2 linked regions of the Euzebya rosea genome follow. The protein of the gene in region 1 interacts with the protein of each later gene in a pairwise test. Links are inferred from orthologs where the notes say so. Each region holds a gene or a part of one and is shown on either strand. Other genes may lie near its edges. The genes, in order: ligA and leuS.

Region 1 (9,629 bases):
CGATCAAGGGGCTCGTCTGGGCCGGCGGGGCGGGCGGGCACGTCGTCACCACCGCCATCGAGCACCACGCCGTCCTGGAGACCGTCGAGTGGTTGCGCGATCACCAGGGCGTGAAGGCCACGGTCGTTGGTGTCGACGCCGACGGCCTGGTCGATCCGGACGAGGTCCTGGCGGCCGTCCAGCCCGACACCCGGGTGGTCAGCGTCATGGCGGCCAACAACGAGCTGGGCACCATCCAGCCCCTCGACGTCCTCGGCCCGGCGCTCGCCGAACGGGGCGTCCCCCTCCACGTCGACGCCGTCCAGGCGTTCGGCAAGGTCCCCATGCCGCTGGGGGAGTGGCAGCCGGCCGGCCTCGCCCTCTCGGCCCACAAGTTCAACGGTCCCACCGGCGTCGGCGTGCTGGTGCTGCGTCGCGACCTGCAGCCCCATCCCGTGCTCCACGGCGGCGCGCAGGAGCGGGGTGTGCGATCCGGCACCCTCAACGTCGCCGGGATCGTCGGCCTCGGTGCCGCCGCCGAACGGGCCGCCGACCTCCTGTCGACCGTCGACACCGCGGTCCGTGCCCGACGGGACGCCCTGCTCGACGGCCTCCTGGCCATCGACGACGTGGCCCTCAACGGCCATCCCCAGCAGCGCCTGCCGCACAACGCCCACGTCGGCATCGGCGGCGTCGACGCCGAGTCGCTGCTCATGGGCCTGGACCGGGCCGGCATCCAGTGCTCGACCGGCTCGGCCTGCCAGTCCGGCGCGGCCCGGCGCAGCCACGTCCTGGACGCGATCGGCGCCCGCGAGGACGCCGCACACCTGCGCTTCACCCTCGGCTCCGAGACCACCGACGCCCACATCGACCGCACGATCGTTGCGGTCACCGACGCCGTCGCACGCCTGCGCACCGCGACGGGGGACCGCTGATGGCCAGCGTCCTCGTGGCGATGTCGGGCGGCGTGGACTCCTCCATGGCCGCCGCGTTGCTGGTCGAGCAGGGGCACGACGTCACCGGCGTGCACCTGAAGATGGCCGACACGCCCAGCGGCATCCCCGGCAAGGGCTGCTGCACCCTCGACGACGCCCGCGACGCCCGCCGGGTGGCCGACCTGCTCGGCATCCCCTACTACGTCTGGGACTTCGCCGACGCGTTCCACGAGCGGGTGGTCGACGACTTCGTCGCCGAGTACGCCGCCGGTCGCACACCCAACCCGTGCATCCGCTGCAACGAGCGGGTCAAGTACACCGCGCTGATGGCCCGGGCACGTGCCGCCGGGTTCGACCGGCTGGCGACCGGCCACCACGTCCGGCTGTCGACTGACGACGACGGCACCGTCCGGCTCCTGCGGCCCGTCGACGAGGGAAAGGACCAGACCTACGTGCTGTACATGGCCAGCCAGGACCAGCTGCAGCACTCCGCCTTCCCCGTCGGGGGCATCCACAAGTCGGCGCTGCGCGACATGGCCGCCGAGCGTGGGCTCGTGACGGCGTCGAAGCCCGACAGCACCGACATCTGCTTCATCCCCTCGGGCAACACCGCGGCGTTCCTCGGTGCCCGCATCGGCCGACGCCCGGGCCGCCTGGTCGACCACGACGGCACCGACCTCGGCGAGCACGACGGCGCGTTCGCCTTCACCGTCGGGCAGCGGCGCGGGCTCGGACTGTCCGGCATGCCCGAACCGCGGTTCGTGACCGCCATCGAGGGCGACACCGTCACCGTCGGCCGACGCGAGGACCTGCGCGTCTCGGCCCTCACCGCGGACGGCGTCAGCTGGACGGTGGCCCCACCCACCCCGGGGGAGGAGGGGCTGACCGCCCGCGTTCGTTACCACGGCGAGCGGCTGCCGGTGGTGGTCCAGCTCGACGGGACCGCCGACGACACGACCATGTCGGTGGCCTTCACCGACGACCGGCCAAGCGGCGTCGCGCCCGGCCAGGCCGTCGTCGTCTACCGGGGCGAGGAGTGCGTGGGCGGCGGCACGATCGCCACGACCTCGCGCTGACCGACACCGCCCTCCAGCGCGCCCCTGGGGACTCACCCGAGGATCGCGGCTGCCAGCGCCTCCGGCGTGGACCACATGGGCCAGTGGCCGGCGTCCAGCTCGACGAAGTGGTCCTCCGGTCGGCGCTGGTCGGCGTCGGCCCACCACGGGGACGGTCCCGACCGGGTGCAGCGAACGAACGTCCGCGGGATGCCGGCGGCACCGGCGACCGTGCCCGGCGGGAGCGGGCTGGTCATGCACGGCAGGGGGAACGGGGTCGCCCGCTCGCGGAACCGCTGCAGCGCCTCCGCGGACAGGTCGTCGGCGCCGTACAGCTCGCGTGCCCACAACATCTCGTCGGGCAACAACGGCAGCAGTCGACCACCGAAGCCGTCCGCCCATGCCTGCATGGCCTCCAGCTGCGGTCCGTCGCCGATCAGCGGGCCGTCGTCGGTCGGGACCGAGGCGTCGACGTACACGATCCGCCCGATGCGGTCGGGGAGTGCCGCCGCTGCACCGGTCACCACCGCGCCGGCGTAGCTGTGGCCGACGAGGACGACGTCGCCCGCGTGCGCGTGCCCACGGCGATCGGGCTGCTGGACCCCCACGACGACGGCCGGTCACTGCTCCGGGTCGGGGGTGACGACCTGCATCCCATCGCGACGTTCCTGGTGGGACTCACCTGCGAGTTCGAGGTGCTCGACCCGCCCGAGCTGGTGGAGGCGCTGCATGCCCTGGGCCGGTGGCTGACGACCCGGTGACGGGCGGACACGTTCGACAGGGCATCATCCGGGCAAGGCTGTGGAACGTGCGCGGTGCCCCGACGGCATCGCGGACATCCCCCACGACAACGACCCCTTCGAGGAGCTCCCGTGTTCACCCTTGCCGACCTTCCCGACCTGACCGGCCGCACGGCGGTGGTCACCGGCGCCAACTCGGGGTTGGGGCTGGAGACGGCCCGGGCGCTGGCCGGGGCCGGCGCGACCGTGGTCATGACCGCCCGCTCCAAGGACAAGTTCGACGCCGCCGAGGCCGAGATCCGGCCCACCAACCGGACGGCAGACCTTCGGTTCGTCCAGCTCGACCTGGCCAGCCTGGAGAACGTCCGCACCGCCGCGGAGGTCATCCGCAGCGAGCACCCCGAGGTGGACATCCTCGTCAACAACGCCGGCATCATGATGACCCCCGAGGCGACCACCGCCGACGGCCTCGAGCTGCAGCTCGGCACCAACCACTTCGGCCACTTCGCGTTCACCGGCCTGCTGCTCGAGCCGCTGCTCGCCGCGGGTGACGCCCGCGTCGTGACCGTGTCCTCCGGCATGCACCACCGCGGCGAGATGGACTTCGACGACCTGCAGCAGCAGCGGTCCGACGGCTACGACACCACCGCCCAGTACGCCCGGTCCAAGCTGGCCAACCTGATGTTCGCCCTCGAGCTGCAGCGCCGGTTCGACGCCGCAGGGGCCGACGCACGGTCGGTGGCTGCCCACCCCGGCTACACCGCCACGAACCTCCAGTCGGCCGGCGTCGGGCTGCCCGGCGGTGGGCTGTTCCACAAGGCCGCCAGCATCGGCATGCGGCTGATCACGCCGCTGGTCGGCATGTCGGTCGAGCAGGGCGCCCTGCCCCAGATCCACGCCGCGGTCAGCGACGTGCCCGGGGGCAGCTACTGGGGCCCGACGGGCCCGGCGGAGATGCGCGGACCCGTCGGCCCGGCCAAGGTCAACCGCAGGGCGCGCAACGAGGCCGACGCCGCCCGGCTGTGGGACATCTCGGTGGACACCACGGGCGTGACATACGACGCGTTGGGAACGAACACCGGTTCCGTGCGGTGACGGGACCCTGAACTGGGTACGTTTGGGACCGATCGCCGGAAGCGGGTCAGGAGTCGACGATGAGTGAAGTCTTGTGGGTCACGGTGTTCGGCGCCGTGCTGGCGTGGCTGCAGGCCAACAGCAACCTCGACGAGCCGCAGCTCGAGCAGGTCGAGATCCCCGTCGATGACGAGTGGGAACGCTGGGAAGCCGAGATCCACGACTGGAAGGACCTGCGCTGACGCGCAGCTGAACCAGCCCTCCCGCACGACCCCGGCGGCACGCGCGGCCGTGCGGCCGAGGTCGCCGCGACGGGGGCCGGCCGCGAGGTCGGCCACGATGTCGCAGGTGGTCCATAGACTCCTCCCTCCATGACTGACCGCGAGACCCGCGACCGGGTGGCGGAGCTGCGCGAGACGCTCGCGTACCACCGCTACCGGTACTACGTCCTTTCCGATCCGCAGATCCCCGACGCCGAGTTCGATGCGCTCATGCGCGAGCTCGAGGGGCTCGAGGCCGAGCATCCGGAGCTGGACCACCCCGACTCGCCGACGCACCAGGTCGGGGCGCCGATCGACAGCGCCTTCGGCGAGGTCGCCCACCGGCTGCCGATGCAGTCGCTGGACAACGCCTTCGACCGCGAGGAGCTGCAGGCCTGGGCCGCCCGGGTCGCCCGCGGACTGGAGGACGGGGACCACCGCTTCACCTGCGAGCTCAAGGTCGACGGGGTCGCCATCTCCCTGATCTACGAGAACGGCTTCCTCGTCCAGGCGATCACACGTGGCGACGGCACCACCGGTGAGGACGTCACCGCCAACGTCCGCACCATCGAGGGGATCCCCCGTCTGCTCGCCGTCGACGACCCGCCGGCGCTGGTGGAGGTCCGCGGCGAGATCCACTACCCGGTGGAGAAGTTCGAGGCGATGAACGCCGCACGGGAGGCCGCCGGCGAGGCACGGTTCGCCAACCCGCGCAACGCCGCGTCGGGCGCGCTGCGGCAGAAGGACCCGGAGGTGACCCGCACCCGCCCCCTCGCGCTGGTCGCCCACGGCATGGGTGCCACCGACGGGCTGGACGTCGACACCCACTCCGGCTTCCTCGACTTCCTCCGCGACGCCGGTATCCCCACCGCCCCCGAGACCCGCACCGTGGACGACATCGGTGCGGTGTGGGCCTTCGTCGAGCACTGGGAGACCCACCGCCACGATCCCACCTACGAGCTGGACGGCGTCGTGGTCAAGGTCGACCGGCTGGACCAGCAACGCCAGCTCGGCTCCACCAGCCGTGCCCCCCGGTGGGCCATCGCGTTCAAGTACCCGCCGGAGGAGCAGCGCACCCGGCTGGTCGACATCGAGGTCAACGTCGGCCGCACCGGACGCACGACCCCCTACGCGGTCCTCGAACCGGTGCTCGTCGCCGGGTCCACGGTGACCTACGCCACCCTCCACAACCAGGACCAGGCCCGGCTCAAGGACGTCCGCCCGGGGGACATGGTCATCGTGCGCAAGGCCGGGGACGTGATCCCCGAGGTCGTCGGCCCGGTGCTGTCGGAACGTCCCGAGGAGGTCGAGGCCGCCGGTCCCTGGCAGTTCCCGACGACCTGCCCGTTCTGCGGCGAACCGCTGCAACGGCTGGAGGGCGAGGCCGACACCTACTGCGTCAACGTCGACTGCCCCAACCGGATCCTCGAGACCCTCGACCACTTCGCCAGCCGCAAGGCCATGGACATCGAGGGGTTGGGCTACGAGACCGCCAAGGCGTTGCTCGAGGCCGGGCTGGTCACCGACCTGGCCGACCTGTACCTGCTTGATCGCGACGCCGTGTTCGCCCTCGAGGGGTTCGGCGACAAGAAGACCGACCTGCTGCTCGACGGCATCCAGAAGTCCAGGACCCAGCCGGTCGAGCGCCTGCTGACCGGCCTCAACATCCGCCACGTCGGGCCCAACGTGGCCAAGCTGATCGCCCGTTCCCTCGGGGACCTGCAGGCGATGCGCGACGCCGACGTCGAGCGGATCGCCGCGGTCGACGGCATCGGCACGGTCATCGCGGAGTCACTGGTCAGCTGGATGGCCAACGACCGCAACGCTGCGCTGCTGGACAAACTCGTCGACGCGGGCGTGCGCACCGACACCGAGGTGACGGCCACGACCAGCGACGTCCTCGCAGGCCGCTCGCTGGTCATCACCGGCACCCTGGCCGGGTACTCCCGTGACGAGGCCAAGCAGGCCGTCCTCGACGCCGGCGGCAAGGTCACCGGCAGCGTCTCGGGCAAGACCTTCGCCGTCGTGGTCGGCGACAGTCCGGGCTCGAAGGCCACCAAGGCCGAGGACCTCGGCGTGCCCATCCTCGACGAAGCCGCCTTCGAGCAGCTGCTGTTGACCGGCGAGCTGCCTGCCTGACACGGACGCGTCAGCGGAGCGTTGACTGCCGGGTCAGCGGAGCGTTGACTGCCGGGTCAGCGGAGCGTTGACTGCCGGGTCAGCGGAGCGTTGACTGCCGGGTCAGCGGAGCTTTGACTGCCGCTTTACGCGTGTGCGGTTAGCGTTCACTCCGACATGTCGAATCCAACGTCTGCCGGCGCGCCCATCGGGATGCCCTCCGGCACGCCCGGTCCCGCAGGTCCCGTCGCCGGACCACCCGTCCCCGGGCTCGTCGCGGGCGCACCGCTGACCGGCCCCACGAACGGGGTGCCGGGCAGTGCCGGACCCGCCGGACAGGGCGCCGACGGGCCGACGTGGCGCGACCTGCCGAAGGACCCGCCGTTCGGGCCGATCCCGCCCATGCGCGCCCCGGTGGTCGCCCGTCCCGCCTCGATGGCCGCCGCCCCCGCGGCCCCACCCGCAGGCGACGACTCGCAGATCACCCCCGTGCAGATCGCCATCGCCGTGTTCGGCGTGCTGTTCCTGCTCGCGCTCGGCGTGGCCGCCGCCCTCGTGCTGCTCGGCGACGACGACCCGGTGGACGCCGACTCGCCGCTGCCCGCCGAGACCGCCGACGAGGGGGACGGCGATCCCTTCGGGACCTTCACCCCCTCGCCCAACAACCCGGCGCCCGCCCCCGAACCACCGGCCGAGGACGACCTGGCCGACGGCCGACCCGAGGCGACCCCCAGCCCCGGCGAGCTCGAACCCGCGCCGGCGCCCAGCGCCGGTGGCGAGGACCCCGGTACCGCACCGGAGGACCCCAGCGGCGAGCAGGGCACCGTGCCGCCGTCCGGTGACGCGCTGCCCCCGCAGGGCGACGCGTTGCCCCCGGAGGGCGGGACCGCCCCCGAGGCGCCGCCGGGCGAGGGGGGCCTGCAGCCCCAGCCGGCCCCGCAGGATCCCGAGGACGGTGACATCGACCTGCCGCTGCTGTTCGACCTGACCCAGCTGCCGTCGGGGACCGCGGAGGACGACACGACGGTCACGCAGACCTCCACCGGCAACGAGGCCACGCGCATCGAGCAGGTCACCCACCTCGACCACCCGCTGGGCGACATCACCGTCCTGGCCGTGCGCGCCGAGGACGCCGCCCGCCGGCTGGACGTCGTCCTGACCGACGAGGCCACGGAGATCAGCGTCCGCGGCCAGACCGCCTACCTGCTGGAGGGGCAGCGCATCGTGTGGCTGGTCGACGGTGATCCCGACACCTACCTCGACATCGACGGGCCCGCCGACGTGGGCACCGACGAACTGCTGACCATCGCCAACGGGCTGGAGCTCGCCGAATGACCACCGTCCCTGCCGACAACGACACCCACGACGACACCGACGTCGAGCTGCTGACCCCGTCCCGGTCCGCGGAGCTGCTGGCCAGCGTCCGCGCCGAGATCGGCCGGGTCATCGTCGGCCAGCAGCGGGTCGTCGAGCGGGTCATGGTCGGCCTGCTCGCCGAGGGGCACTGCCTGCTCGAGGGTGCACCGGGCCTCGGCAAGACCCGCCTGCTGACGACCCTGTCCACCGCCATGGGCGGGTCCTTCAGCCGCGTGCAGTTCACCCCCGACCTGCTGCCCTCCGACATCGTCGGCACCCGCATCTGGCGGCAGGAGGAGGGGCGCTTCACCGTGGAGCTCGGCCCGGTGTTCGCCAACTTCGTCCTGGCCGACGAGATCAACCGTGCCCCGGCGAAGGTCCAGTCGGCCCTGCTGGAGGTCATGGCCGAGAAGCAGGTGACCATCGGCGGCGAGTCCTTCCGGGTCGACCGTCCCTTCCTCGTCCTCGCCACCCAGAACCCCATCGAGTCCGAGGGCGTCTACCAGCTGCCCGAGGCGCAGCGCGACCGCTTCCTCATGAAGGTCCCGGTGGACTACCCGGCCGGCCCCCACGAGGAGATGGAGATCGTCCGTCGGGCGGCGGGGGACGCGATCCACCCGCGCGAGGTCATCACCCTCGACGACGTCAAGGCCCTGCAGGCCACGACACGGGCGATCCACGTCGACCCACGCGTGGCCGACTACGCCGTGCGGCTGGTCCTGGCCACCCGCGAGCCGGCCCGGCAGGGGCTGGACAGCCTGACCCCGCTGATCGCCTTCGGTGCCTCCCCCCGTGCCTCGATCGGGCTGGTCGAGGGTGCACGTGCCCTGGCCCTGCTGCGCGGCCGCGGCGCCGTCGAGCCGCAGGACATCTACGACATCGCCTACGACGTGCTGAACCACCGGCTCGTGCTGTCCTTCGACGCCGTCGCCGACGGCATCACCGTCGACGAGGTGCTGTACCACCTGCTGACGACCATCCCGGCGCCGCAGCTGGCGTCGTCAAACGGTGCCGCACGGCCGCCGGCCGGCCCACCGCGGATCCCCGACGCGACACCGGTACCCCCCACCGCCAACCGCGGCCTCCATGCCCAGCAGCCCTATCACGTCGCCCAGAGCACCCCGGGGACCTTCCAGGGCCAGCAGGACGCTGCCCGAGGCGCCAACCGCGGACCGGTCATGCCGCCGCCGGACGGCGAGTGGGGGCCGGCCGAGACCACCGATCGCGCCCCCGGGCACGTCGACGCCATGGGCGACGGCGAGGACCCGTTCGCCGGGCTCGGCGAGGAGGACGGCCGTGACCACGGTGCGGACGACGACACGCCCCCGCAGGGTGTGCCGCTGACCGCACCGGAGGACACGACGCCACCCGTCGACCCCGACGACGACCCCGGCCGTCCCGCATCCGACGGCGACGCATCCGACGCTGACGGACCCGACGACGCGTCCGGCGACCCGCTGGCCCCGCCCGCGTGAGCTCGCCCATCCCGCCAGCGCTGACACCCGGGACGACGCTGCGTCCCGAGGCGTTCGGCCGGCTGGAGCTCGCCGTGCGCCGACGCCTCGAGGGCCGGCTGCACGGCGACTACCAGGGCCTGCTTCCCGGCCACGGCTCGGAACCCGGCGAGGCGCGCCGCTACCGGCCGGGTGACGACGTGCGGCGGATCGACTGGGCCGTCACGGCGCGCACCGACCATCCCCACGTCCGCGACACCATCGCCGACCACGAGCTCACCACGATCGGCGTGATCGACCTGTCCGGCAGCCTGCACTTCGGCACGGGCCGACGCCAGAAGCGCGACGTGGCCGTGGAGGTGCTCGGCGCGTTCGGGTTCGTCACGGCACACGGGGCCAACCGGTTCGGCGCGCTCGCCCTGCACCCGGCAGGGGAGGAGTGGTACGCCCCCGCCTCCGGACGACACCACGTGCACGCCACCCTGCAGCGGATCTCCCGGCTGCCGCGGGTGACCGCACGGACCGCGGGGGCGGCCACGCCCATCGACCTGTCGCGGGGCCTGCGTCGCGCCGGGCGCCTGGCCCGACGGCGAGGCCTGGTCATCGTGGTCAGCGACTTCCTGGGACGCAGCGGTCCGGGCAGGGCCCACGAGGCCAC
Region 2 (9,805 bases), on another replicon or contig:
CGGTCGACCTTGCCGACCTCCCAGTCGAACGTGAACGCCGCCGCCCGTCGGAGGTTGCCGACCAGGTCGGCAGGATCGATGACCAGGTCGCCGTAGTCGCGCCACTTCACCGGCCGCCCGATCTTGGGGCGGAACGTCGCCAGCTTGGCCAGCGCCTCCTTGCGGGTCTCCTCCGCCATCCACTCGAGCGTGGAGATCCGCGCCTCGTAGGCCTTCAGCAGGTTGTCGACCAGCTCGGCCATCTGCGCCTCGGCCTCCGGCGGGTAGTGGCGCTCCACGTAGAGCTTGCCGACGGCCTCGCCCATCACCCCCTGGACGGTGGCCACCCCCCGCTTCCAGCGTTCCTTCAGCTCCTTGGCGCCGGTCAGGATGCGCCCGGTGAAGTCGAAGCGTTCGTCGACGAACGGCGAGGAGAGGTAGGACGCGGTTCCACGGAGGACCCGCCACGCCAGCCACCGCTGCCACACGCCGAGGTCGACCTCCTCCAGCGCGACGGACACGGCCTCGAGCACGTCGGGCTGCCCGACGACGACCTCGGTCCACTGCGACTCCGCCAGGCCCATCGCCGTCAGCCAGGTGGGTGCGGTCGGCAGCAACGACGTCAGCCCGTCGGCGTCGACGAGGTTGTAGGTCCGGACCGCGTCGCGGGTGGCCGTGCGGTCCCAGTGGGCGGCGGCCAAACGGGTCTCGAGCGCCATCACGTCCTCCGCGGCACCGGCGGCGTCGCGGCCCCCGATGGGGTCCAGGCCGTGCTCGGCGGCGAGGGCCATCATCCGCTCGACGTGGCCGACATAGGCGCTGCGGATCTCCGCGTGCTCGTCGAGGCGGTAGTAGGACTCGTCGGGCAGGCCGAGGCCGCTCTGGGCGAAGTGCAGCAGGTACCGCTCGGGGTTGCCCCGATCCACCCAGGGAGACAACGAGACGACACCGCCGACACCCTCCCGCGCCAGCCGACCCATCAGGGCGACCAGCTCGTCGGTGTCGCCGAGGCCAGCGATCGCACCCCACGTGGACTCCAGCGGTGCCGCGCCCAGCGCCTCGACGGTCTCCTCGTCGACGAAGCTGGCGTACAGGTCACCGATCTTGGTGGCCTCCTCGCCCGTGATCCGTCCCTCCGCGGCGTCGGTGATGATCGTGCGGACCTGCTCCTCCGACATGTCGTTGAGGATGGCGAAGGACCCGTGGGTGGCCCGGTCGTCGGGGATCTCGGTGCGCTCGACCCACCTGCCGTTCACGTGGCCGAACAGGTCGTCCTGCGGCCGGACCGCCGGGTCGAGGTCGAGGTCGTCGATGGTGTCGAAGTCGCGTGCAACGCTCATGGGCAGGTGGGGCCTTCGTCGGGACGGGTCGGGACCCGCCATGCTGTCACCTCGGGGAGGCCGGGGCAGCCGACCATCGGTCGTGCCAGCCCCCGACGGACGGTGCGATGGCGCATGATGGCGAGGTGAACGGGACCCACTCCTGCTGCGCGCAGCGTGGCGCCGGCCTGCGCGAGGATCCGTCGTGACCGGCCGGGACGACGAGATCGCCCGGCTGCGGCGTGTGGTCGAGCGGGAGCGACAGGCACGGCGCGAAGCCGAGCAGATCGCCGAACGGGCCATCGCGCGGTTGTACCGGACCCTCGAGGCCACCGAGCAGGAACACGCCACGCTCCGCGCCGTCGCGGCATCGGCCACCCACGACATCAAGAACCCGTTGTCCACGATCAGCGGGTTCGCCAAGCTCCTCGACGCCAGGCAGATCGAGGAGCCGCTGCTGACGGAGATCCTGGGACGACTCGTGGCCTCGACCGACTACACCATCGAGCTGATCGACGGACTCCTGGAGGTCCTCGCCGCCGGGACGGTCGCAGGGCGCACCGCGACCACCGACCTCGACCCCGTCATCGAGCAGGTCGCCAGCGAGCTCCGGGCCCGGCATCCGGAGGCCCGGCTTGTCGGCGAACCCGTGGGGAAGGTCGCGATGGCCGCCGTCGACGCCCATCGACTGCTCGACAACCTCGCCGAGAACGCGGCACGCCACGCCGGCGTCCCGTCGGTGCGGATTACGGTGGAGGTCCTCCAACGCAACCCCGAGGAGGTGACGCTGCGGGTCGGCGACAACGGCGTCGGGATCGACGAGGCCGACCGCGACCGGGTCTTCACCATCTTCCAGCGCGGGCTCGACAAGGCGCGCGGGACCGGCACGGGGGTGGGCCTGGCGTTGTGTCGACGGCTGGTCGAGGCGGTCGGGGGTGCCCTGTGGCTGGACGAATCCCCGTCGCCGGAGGGTGGGGCCGCCTTCCTGCTGCGGCTGCCGGTCCCGGCGGAGGACACGGGCTGACCGGTCCGCTCGAACCCGGCTGCGCCGGTCGGCCGAGCAGTCGCCTGTCAGCCCTTCAGGCCGCGGGCGGCGAACCGGCCGTCCCGATGCCGCACCTCGAGCGGATGGTCGAAGACCCGTGACAGCGCGTCGGAGGTGAGGGTCTGCTCGATCGGACCCGCGTCGACGATCGTCCCCCCGGCGACGAGGGCGACGTGGGTGAACCCTCGCGGGATCTCCTCGACGTGGTGGGTGACCAACGCAACCGCCCGCACGGCGGGGTCGGCGGCGATGTCCTCGAGCAGTCCGAGCAGCTGTTCCCGCCCGGCGATGTCCAGCCCCGCGGTCGGCTCGTCGAGGAGCAGCAGCTCGGGCCCCGTGAGGGTGGCGCGTGCGATCTGCACCCGCCGGCGTTCGCCCTCGCTGAGCAGGTCCAGCCGCCGGTCCGCGATGGCGGCCAGGCCCACTCGGTCCAGCGCTGCGTCGACCGCCGCCCACCGCTCCTCGTCGTGGGTGGACCCGAACCTGACCAGCTTGGCGTCGAACCCGCTGGCCACGGCGTCGCGGACGGACATCCGCTGGTCCATCAGCCGTTCGAGGGAGGACGCGGTGTACCCCAGCCGCAGGCGCAGGTCCTGGACCAGCGTGCGGCCCAGGGTCTCGCCCAGCACCCGGATGGTGCCGGTGGAGGCGTGGTCGTAGGTCGCGGCGACCTTGAGGATGCTGGACTTGCCGGCGCCGTTGGGGCCGAGCAGCACCCACCGTTCGCCGTCCTCGACCCGCCAGTCGACGTCGTGGAGCACGACCTGCCGTTGGCGGGTCATGCCGACGGCGTGGAGCTCTATCGCGGTGTCCATGGGGTCCCTCGTCGTGTGGCGGTGGTCACCCCACCACGAAGTTGACGAGGCGGCCGGGGACGACGATCTCCTTGCGGATCGCCTTGCCGTCCAGCTGGGCGGCAACCTCGGCCCTGGCGGCGGCCAGCACCGTGTCGTTGTCGGCGCCGTTGGGCACCTCGACCGTGCCCCGCAGCTTGCCCTGGACCTGCACGGCGATGGTGATGGTGTCCTCCACCAGCGCCGACTCGTCCCACTCCGGCCAGGGCTCGTTGGCCAGCGACTCGTCGTGGCCCATGCGGGACCACAGCTCCTCGGCCAGGTGCGGTGCGTAGGGCGAGAGGATCAGCACGAAGGCCTCCATGTCGGCCTTCGCCATCGGCTCGCCGCTGCAGGTGTTGACCAGCTCCATCATCTTGGCGATGGGCGTGTTGACCTTCAGCTCCTCGATGCCCGTCGTCGCTTCCTTGATGGCGGTGTGGAGGGCCTTGCGGACCTCGCGGGGCGTCTCCTCCGGCATGGGACGCAGCTGCCCGCCCGTCTCGGAGTCGGAGGTGTCGACGAACAGCCGCCAAGTCCGCGACAGGAAGCGGTGGATGCCCTCGCAGCCGGAGGTGTTCCAGACCTTCGTCTGGTCCAGCGGGCCCATGAACATCTCGTACAGCCGCAGGGTGTCGGCGCCGAAGCGCTCGATGATCTCCAGCGGGTCGACGGAGTTGTTCAGGCTCTTGCCCATCTTCCCCGACTTCTGCTCCACGGGGGTGTCGGTGCCGGTGACGAACCAGTCGGTCCGGACCTCCTCCTGGGTGTGGGCGCTGGTCATCGTGACCGTCCGGCCGGGGCGCTGCTCGACGTCATCGGGGTGGACGTACTTGCCGCTGCTCTGCCGGTAGCTGTTGGCCAGGATCATCCCCTGGTTGGCCAGCCGGGTGAACGGTTCCCGCGTGGGCACCAGCCCGATGTCGTGGAGGACCTTGTGCCAGAAGCGGGCGTACAGCAGGTGCAGGACGGCGTGCTCGACCCCACCGATGTAGAGGTCGACATCACCCCAGTAGCGGACGTTCTCCTGACTGAACGGCAGCTCGGTGTTGCTGGCGTCGGTGTAGCGCAGGTAGTACCAGCACGACCCCGCCCACTGCGGCATCGTGTTGGTCTCGCGCATCGCCGGACGACCGTCGGGCGCGGTCGTGTACAGCCAGTCGGTGGCGCGGGCGAGCGGCGGCTCGCCGGTGGCGGTCGGCTTGTACTCGTCGACGTGCGGCAGCTCGACCGGCAGGTCCTCGTAGGGCACCGGCACGATCTCGCCGGTCGGGTTCCCCTCGTCGTCGAGGATGTGGAGGAACGGGAACGGTTCGCCCCAGTAGCGCTGACGGCTGAACAGCCAGTCCCGCAGCTTGAAGTTGACCTTGCGTTCGCCCTTCCCCTCCGCCTCGAGCCAATCGATGATCGCCGGCTTCATCTCCTCCGTCGTCATGCCGTCGAACTGGCCGGAGTTGATGACGGTGCCGCTGCCGGCGAAGGCCTCCTCCTGCACGTCCACCCCCGCGGGGACGCTGAACGTCGGGACGATCGGCAGGCCGAACTTGCGGGCGAAGGCGTGGTCGCGTTCGTCGTGGGCTGGCACGGCCATGATCGCGCCGGTGCCGTAGCTGGACAGCACGTAGTCGGCCACCCAGATCGGCACGGCCTCGCCGTTGACGGGGTTGATCGCCCGGGCGCCGGTGTCCACACCCGTCTTGTCCTTGGCGTCGCCCATCTGCCGGTCCAGCTCGGAGCGGGAGATGGCCTTCTCGACGTACGCCTCGACCTCGGCGCGCTGCGCGTCGGTGGTGATCGACGCGACCAGCGGGTGCTCGGGGGCCAGCACGCAGTAGGTGGCCCCGAACAGCGTGTCGGGCCGTGTGGTGTAGACGACGAAGTCCTCGTCGGCCCCGTCGATGCTGAAGGAGACCTCCGCACCCTCGGACCGTCCGATCCACTGGCGCTGCATCTCCAGGACACCCTCGGGCCAGTCCAGCTGCTGCCCGTCGGGGAGCGGCTGGTCGAGGTCGTCGAGGAGCTCCTGGGCGTACTCGGTGATCCGCAGCATCCACTGCTTCATGTTGCGCCGGACGACGGGATCACCGGTCTCGACGTAGCGGTTGTCCACGACCTCCTCGTTGGACAGCACGGTGCCCTGGGCCTCGCACCACCACACGGGCACCTCGTCGAGGTAGGCGAGCCCCTTCTCGTACAGCTTCAGGAAGATGTACTGGGTCCAGCGGTAGTAGTCGGCGTGGGACGACACGACCTCGCGCGACCAGTCGTAGGAGAAGCCGAGGCGGCGCAGCTGGGTACGGAAGTACTCGATGCGCTCATCGGTGATGACCGCCGGGTGGATGCCGTCGCGCTGGGCGGCGCGTTCGGCCGGCAGGCCGAAGCTGTCGAAGCCCATCGGGTTGAGGACGCTGTAGCCCTTCATCCGCTTGTAGCGGGCGACGAGGTCGACGGCGGTGTAGCTCTCGGGGTGGCCGACGTGCAGCCCCGACCCGGAGGGATAGGGGAACATGCCGAGGGCGTAGAACTTCTCGCGGGAGGGGTCCTCGACCGCCTTGAAGGTCTCGTGCTCGGCCCAGTACGCCTGCCACCTGGGTTCGATGGTGGCGGGGTCGTAGGCATGGCTGCGTGGGGCGCCGGTGGTGTCGCTGCTCATCGTGCCCGAGGGTACGCGGCGAGTCACCCAGCAGGCGAGGTGGCCGGGGCCCGTTCGACCGAGCATCGTCGGCGACGTCGCCACCACACGGCGACTAGGGTCTCGGTCATCCCGACCGAGGAGGAACCCACCGTGCCCGACACCGACCGCACCGTCGCCCCGTACGGCACCTGGCCGTCCCCGCTGTCCGCCGCCGACCTGGCCGCGGCATCCGTCGGGTACAACGACCTCGCCGTCGACGGCGAGGACGTCCTGTGGCTGCAGAGCGACCCCACCGACGGTGGGCGCGTCGCGGTCGTCCGGTCGGGCGCGGACGGTCGGGAGGTCCTGTCCCCCGCGGGCTTCAACGCCCGGACGAGGGTCGGTGAGTACGGCGGCGGCGCGCTCGGTGCAGGCCACGGCGTCGTGCTGGCCTGCAGCTGGGAGGACCAGCGGGTCCATCGCATCGCCGACGGGGACGCCGTCCCCGTGACCCCCGAGCCGGCGACCCCCGCCGGGATCCGATGGGCCGGGATGGCCGTCCTGCCGGGCGGTGAGGCGTTCTTGGCCATCCGCGAGACCCACGGCCCCGACCGGCCCCGGTCCAACGTCAACGTCCACGGGGCCGAGGAGGCCATCAACGAGATCGTCCACGTCGACATCTCCTCCGGTAGGACCACGGTCCTGGTCACGGGTCCGGACTTCGTCGGCGGCCCGTTCGTGAACGCCGCGGGGACACGGGTGGCGTGGCTGCAGTGGGATCACCCCGACATGCCGTGGGATGCCGCCGAGCTGTGGGTCGCGGACATGATGGCCGACGACGGACCGGCGCTCGGCGACGCCGTGCACGTGGCCGGCGGGGACGGCAGCGCGGTCGCCGATGCCTGCTGGGACGGCGACCGGCTGCTGTTCAGCGACGACCCGGACGGCTGGTGGAACGTCTTCGCCTGGTCCGACGGGCCGGTCGAACGGCTGCAGGAGGAGGCCGTCGACAGCGGCGCACCCCGCTGGGTGCACGGGATCGGTCAGATCACCGTGGCCGACGGCGCGATCCACGTCCAGACGCTGTCCGACGGGTACGCCCATGCCCGACGGATCGACGGGACCGGGAGCGGCACCGCCCTCCACATCGACGGTGTCGGGCTGGTCGGATCGTTGGCGACCGTCGGCAAGGACCTGGCGATGATCGCCGGCGGCCCCGCCATGCCCACGGGCGTCTTCCGGGTCGACCCGACCACTGGGACGGCGACCCGCCTGAGCGCCGAACGGGAGGACGCCGCCGCACGGATCGGGGCCGTCCCCGAGCACATCACGTTCCCCACGGCCGACGACGCGGTGGCCCACGGCCTGTACTACCCGCCGACCAGCGCCACCCACGTCGGCCCCGACGACGAACGGCCGCCGCTGGTCGTGCTGACCCATGGCGGCCCGACCAGCGCCGCCCGGACGACCATCAACGGCACCGCCCAGTACTGGACGTCACGCGGGTTCGCCGTCGTCGACGTGAACTACCGCGGGTCGATCGGCTACGGCCGGGCCTACCGGGATGCGCTGCGCGGCAACTGGGGGATCCACGACGTGGCCGACACGATCGCGGCCACCCGCCACCTGGTCGCGGCCGGCCTCGCCGACCCCGACCGGCTGATCATCGAGGGCGGCAGCGCCGGTGGGTACACCACCCTGCTGGCGCTGTGCACGACCGACACCTTCGCCGCCGGCGGCAGCCTCTTCGGGGTGGCGGACCTCCGTGCCCTGGCGACCGACACCCACAAGTTCGAGTCGCGCTACCTCGACTCCATGGTCGGCCCGTGGCCCCAGGACGAGCAGGTGTACGTCGACCGCTCCCCCATCACCCACGTCGAATCGCTGGCCACGCCGATGATCGTGCTGCAGGGCGACGAGGACGCGGTCGTCCCCCCGGCGCAGGCCGAGCTGATCGTCGCGGCGCTGCGGCGACGGGGCATCCCCCACGCCTACATCCTGTTCGAGGGCGAGCAGCACGGCTTCCGCAAGGCCGCCAACATCACCCGCTCCCTCGAGGCCCGGCTGGCCTTCTACGGACGGGCGCTCGGCTTCGACCCGGCCGACGACATCGACCTGCCGGAGTTCGACCCGGGCACCCGCACCTAACGCACGCCGGTGATGTCGACGCCGTCGATGCGGCCATCGCGGGTGAAGGCCACGGTCACCGCGGTCGTGCCGATGGTGGCGACGACGATCTCGTCGAGGCCGGTGGTCGACAGGCCGGCGTCACGGCACAGCGCCACGGTGGCGACCCGGTGGTCCATCGGGGCCAGGGCCACCCCCGTGGTCAGGGCCTGCACGAACTCCTGGGCCTGGACCGGCGGCAACGGCACGTCGCCGAGCAGGGCGTACATGGCCCCGTCCAGGTAGGGGAAGCGGTACATGGCCGACGCCTGCGTCCAGCCGCGGGCGATCGCCGCGAGCAGGAAGGGGTCGACGTCGAGGACGGACCAGACAGCCTCGGCCAGCTCCTCCACGTCGTTGGCGCGGCCGTAGTCGCGCAGCGCGGTCACGCCCGTCAGCAAGCTGGGGTCGAACGCCCCGTCCTTCGCTGCCCACGCCCACGTGAAGGTGTCGGCGGCCTCGTCGGTCGCGCCGACGAGCTGGGCGGCGAACTGCATCTCCGACCCGAACCGTGCGACACCGGCCTCGAGGTCGAGCTCGCCGACCTCTCCACCGACGAGCCTGGCCAGCCGTTGCTGGCGCAGCAGGGTGGCCGGCACGTGTTCGGCGGCCAGGTCCAGGATCAGCGGCAGGTCAGCCATCCTCACCACCCCGCCTGGAGGGGCTTGCCCTCGGTGAAGCCGGCGAGGGACTGCAGGCCGATGACGGCGCGGTCGGCGAAGGCCGCCAACGAGCGCGCGCCTGCGTAGGTGGCGGCGCTGCGGACCCCGGCGGTGATCTGGTCGAGCAAGTCCTCCACCCCCGGGTTGTCGGGGTCCAGGTACATCCGCCCCGAGGAGATCCCCTCCTCGAACATGGCCTTGCGGGCCCGGTCGAAGGCGTCGTCGTCGCGGGTGCGGCGCGACACCGCCCGCGAGGACGCCATGCCGAAGGACAGCTTGTAGGACCGGTCGTCGGCGTCGACGAGCAGGTCGCCGGGTGATTCGTGCGTCCCCGCGAACCACGACCCGATCATGACCTGCGACGCGCCGGCGGCCAGCGCCAGCGCCACGTCCCTGGGGTGGCGGATGCCGCCGTCGGCCCAGACGTGTCCGCCGGCCTCGCGAGCCGCGGCGGCGCAGTCGAGGACCGCTGACAGCTGGGGCCGGCCCACCCCCGTCATCATCCGGGTGGTGCACATCGCGCCCGGCCCGACGCCGACCTTGACGACGTCGGCTCCGGCGGCGATCAGGTCCCGCGTGCCCTCGGCCGTGACGACGTTGCCGGCCACGACGGGCACCCGTGGGTCCAGTCCCCGGACGGCCTGCAGCGCCTGCAGCATACGGGCCTGGTGCCCGTGGGCGGTGTCGACGACGAGGGTGTCGATCCCCGCCTCCAGCAGCTCCTTGGCCTTCGCCGCCACGTCACCGTTGATCCCGACGGCCGCCGCGATGGCGAGCCGGCCGTCAGCGTCCAGCGCAGGGCGGTACAGGTGGGACCGGAGTGCACCCTCACGGGTCACGAGCCCCACGAGCCGTCCATCGGCGTCGACGACGGGCGCCAGCCGACGATGGGCGGCATGCAGCGTGTCGAAGTACGCCCTCGGGGTACGGCCGGCGGGCAGGGTCAGCAGCTCCGTCGACATGACCTCGCCCACCTGGGTGAACCGGTCGACGGTGTGCAGGTCGGCCTGCGTGACGACCCCGACGGGTTCGTCGTCGGCGAGGACGACAGCAGCACCGTGCGACCGCTTGTGCAGCAGGTTCTGGGCCTCACCGACGGTGTCGGTCTCCACCAGCGTGATGGGGGTCTCGTAGACGGTGTGGGCGGCCTTCACGCCGGCAACCACGTCGGCCACGATGTCGGCGGG

The links.
Region 2: the proteins of ligA (region 1) and leuS interact in binary tests that used the Escherichia coli proteins (3 or more experiments, as listed by UniProt). The link is inferred for Euzebya rosea from one-to-one orthologs.

What each region holds. Positions count from the first base shown.
Region 1 is NZ_PGDQ01000015.1:156,765-166,393, forward strand. The notes cover bases 3,689-6,668. They hold ligA (NAD-dependent DNA ligase LigA), read left to right. Parts: upstream 3,689-4,154; coding sequence 4,155-6,182; downstream 6,183-6,668. Other genes in these bases: CUC05_RS19210 (oxidoreductase), read left to right, coding at 3,689-3,804; CUC05_RS24900 (hypothetical protein), read left to right, coding at 3,864-4,025; CUC05_RS19220 (hypothetical protein), read left to right, coding at 6,339-6,668. Outside these bases: CUC05_RS19195 (cysteine desulfurase family protein), read left to right, coding at 1-914; tRNA 2-thiouridine(34) synthase MnmA, read left to right, coding at 914-1,990; CUC05_RS19205 (alpha/beta fold hydrolase), read right to left, coding at 2,023-2,493; CUC05_RS24895 (WCX domain-containing protein), read left to right, coding at 2,512-2,730; more of CUC05_RS19210, read left to right, coding at 2,842-3,688; more of CUC05_RS19220, read left to right, coding at 6,669-7,496; CUC05_RS19230 (DUF58 domain-containing protein), read left to right, coding at 9,001-9,629. UniProt on the Escherichia coli protein: DNA ligase that catalyzes the formation of phosphodiester linkages between 5'-phosphoryl and 3'-hydroxyl groups in double-stranded DNA using NAD as a coenzyme and as the energy source for the reaction.
Region 2 is NZ_PGDQ01000004.1:234,261-244,065, reverse strand. The notes cover bases 2,984-6,139. They hold leuS (leucine--tRNA ligase), read right to left. Parts: upstream 5,830-6,139; coding sequence 3,184-5,829; downstream 2,984-3,183. Other genes in these bases: CUC05_RS06230 (alpha/beta hydrolase family protein), read left to right, coding at 5,962-6,139; CUC05_RS06240 (ABC transporter ATP-binding protein), read right to left, coding at 2,984-3,158. Outside these bases: CUC05_RS06250 (M13 family metallopeptidase), read right to left, coding at 1-1,319; CUC05_RS06245 (sensor histidine kinase), read left to right, coding at 1,504-2,322; more of CUC05_RS06240, read right to left, coding at 2,370-2,983; more of CUC05_RS06230, read left to right, coding at 6,140-7,938; CUC05_RS06225 (DUF6882 domain-containing protein), read right to left, coding at 7,935-8,597; CUC05_RS06220 (GuaB1 family IMP dehydrogenase-related protein), read right to left, coding at 8,600-9,805.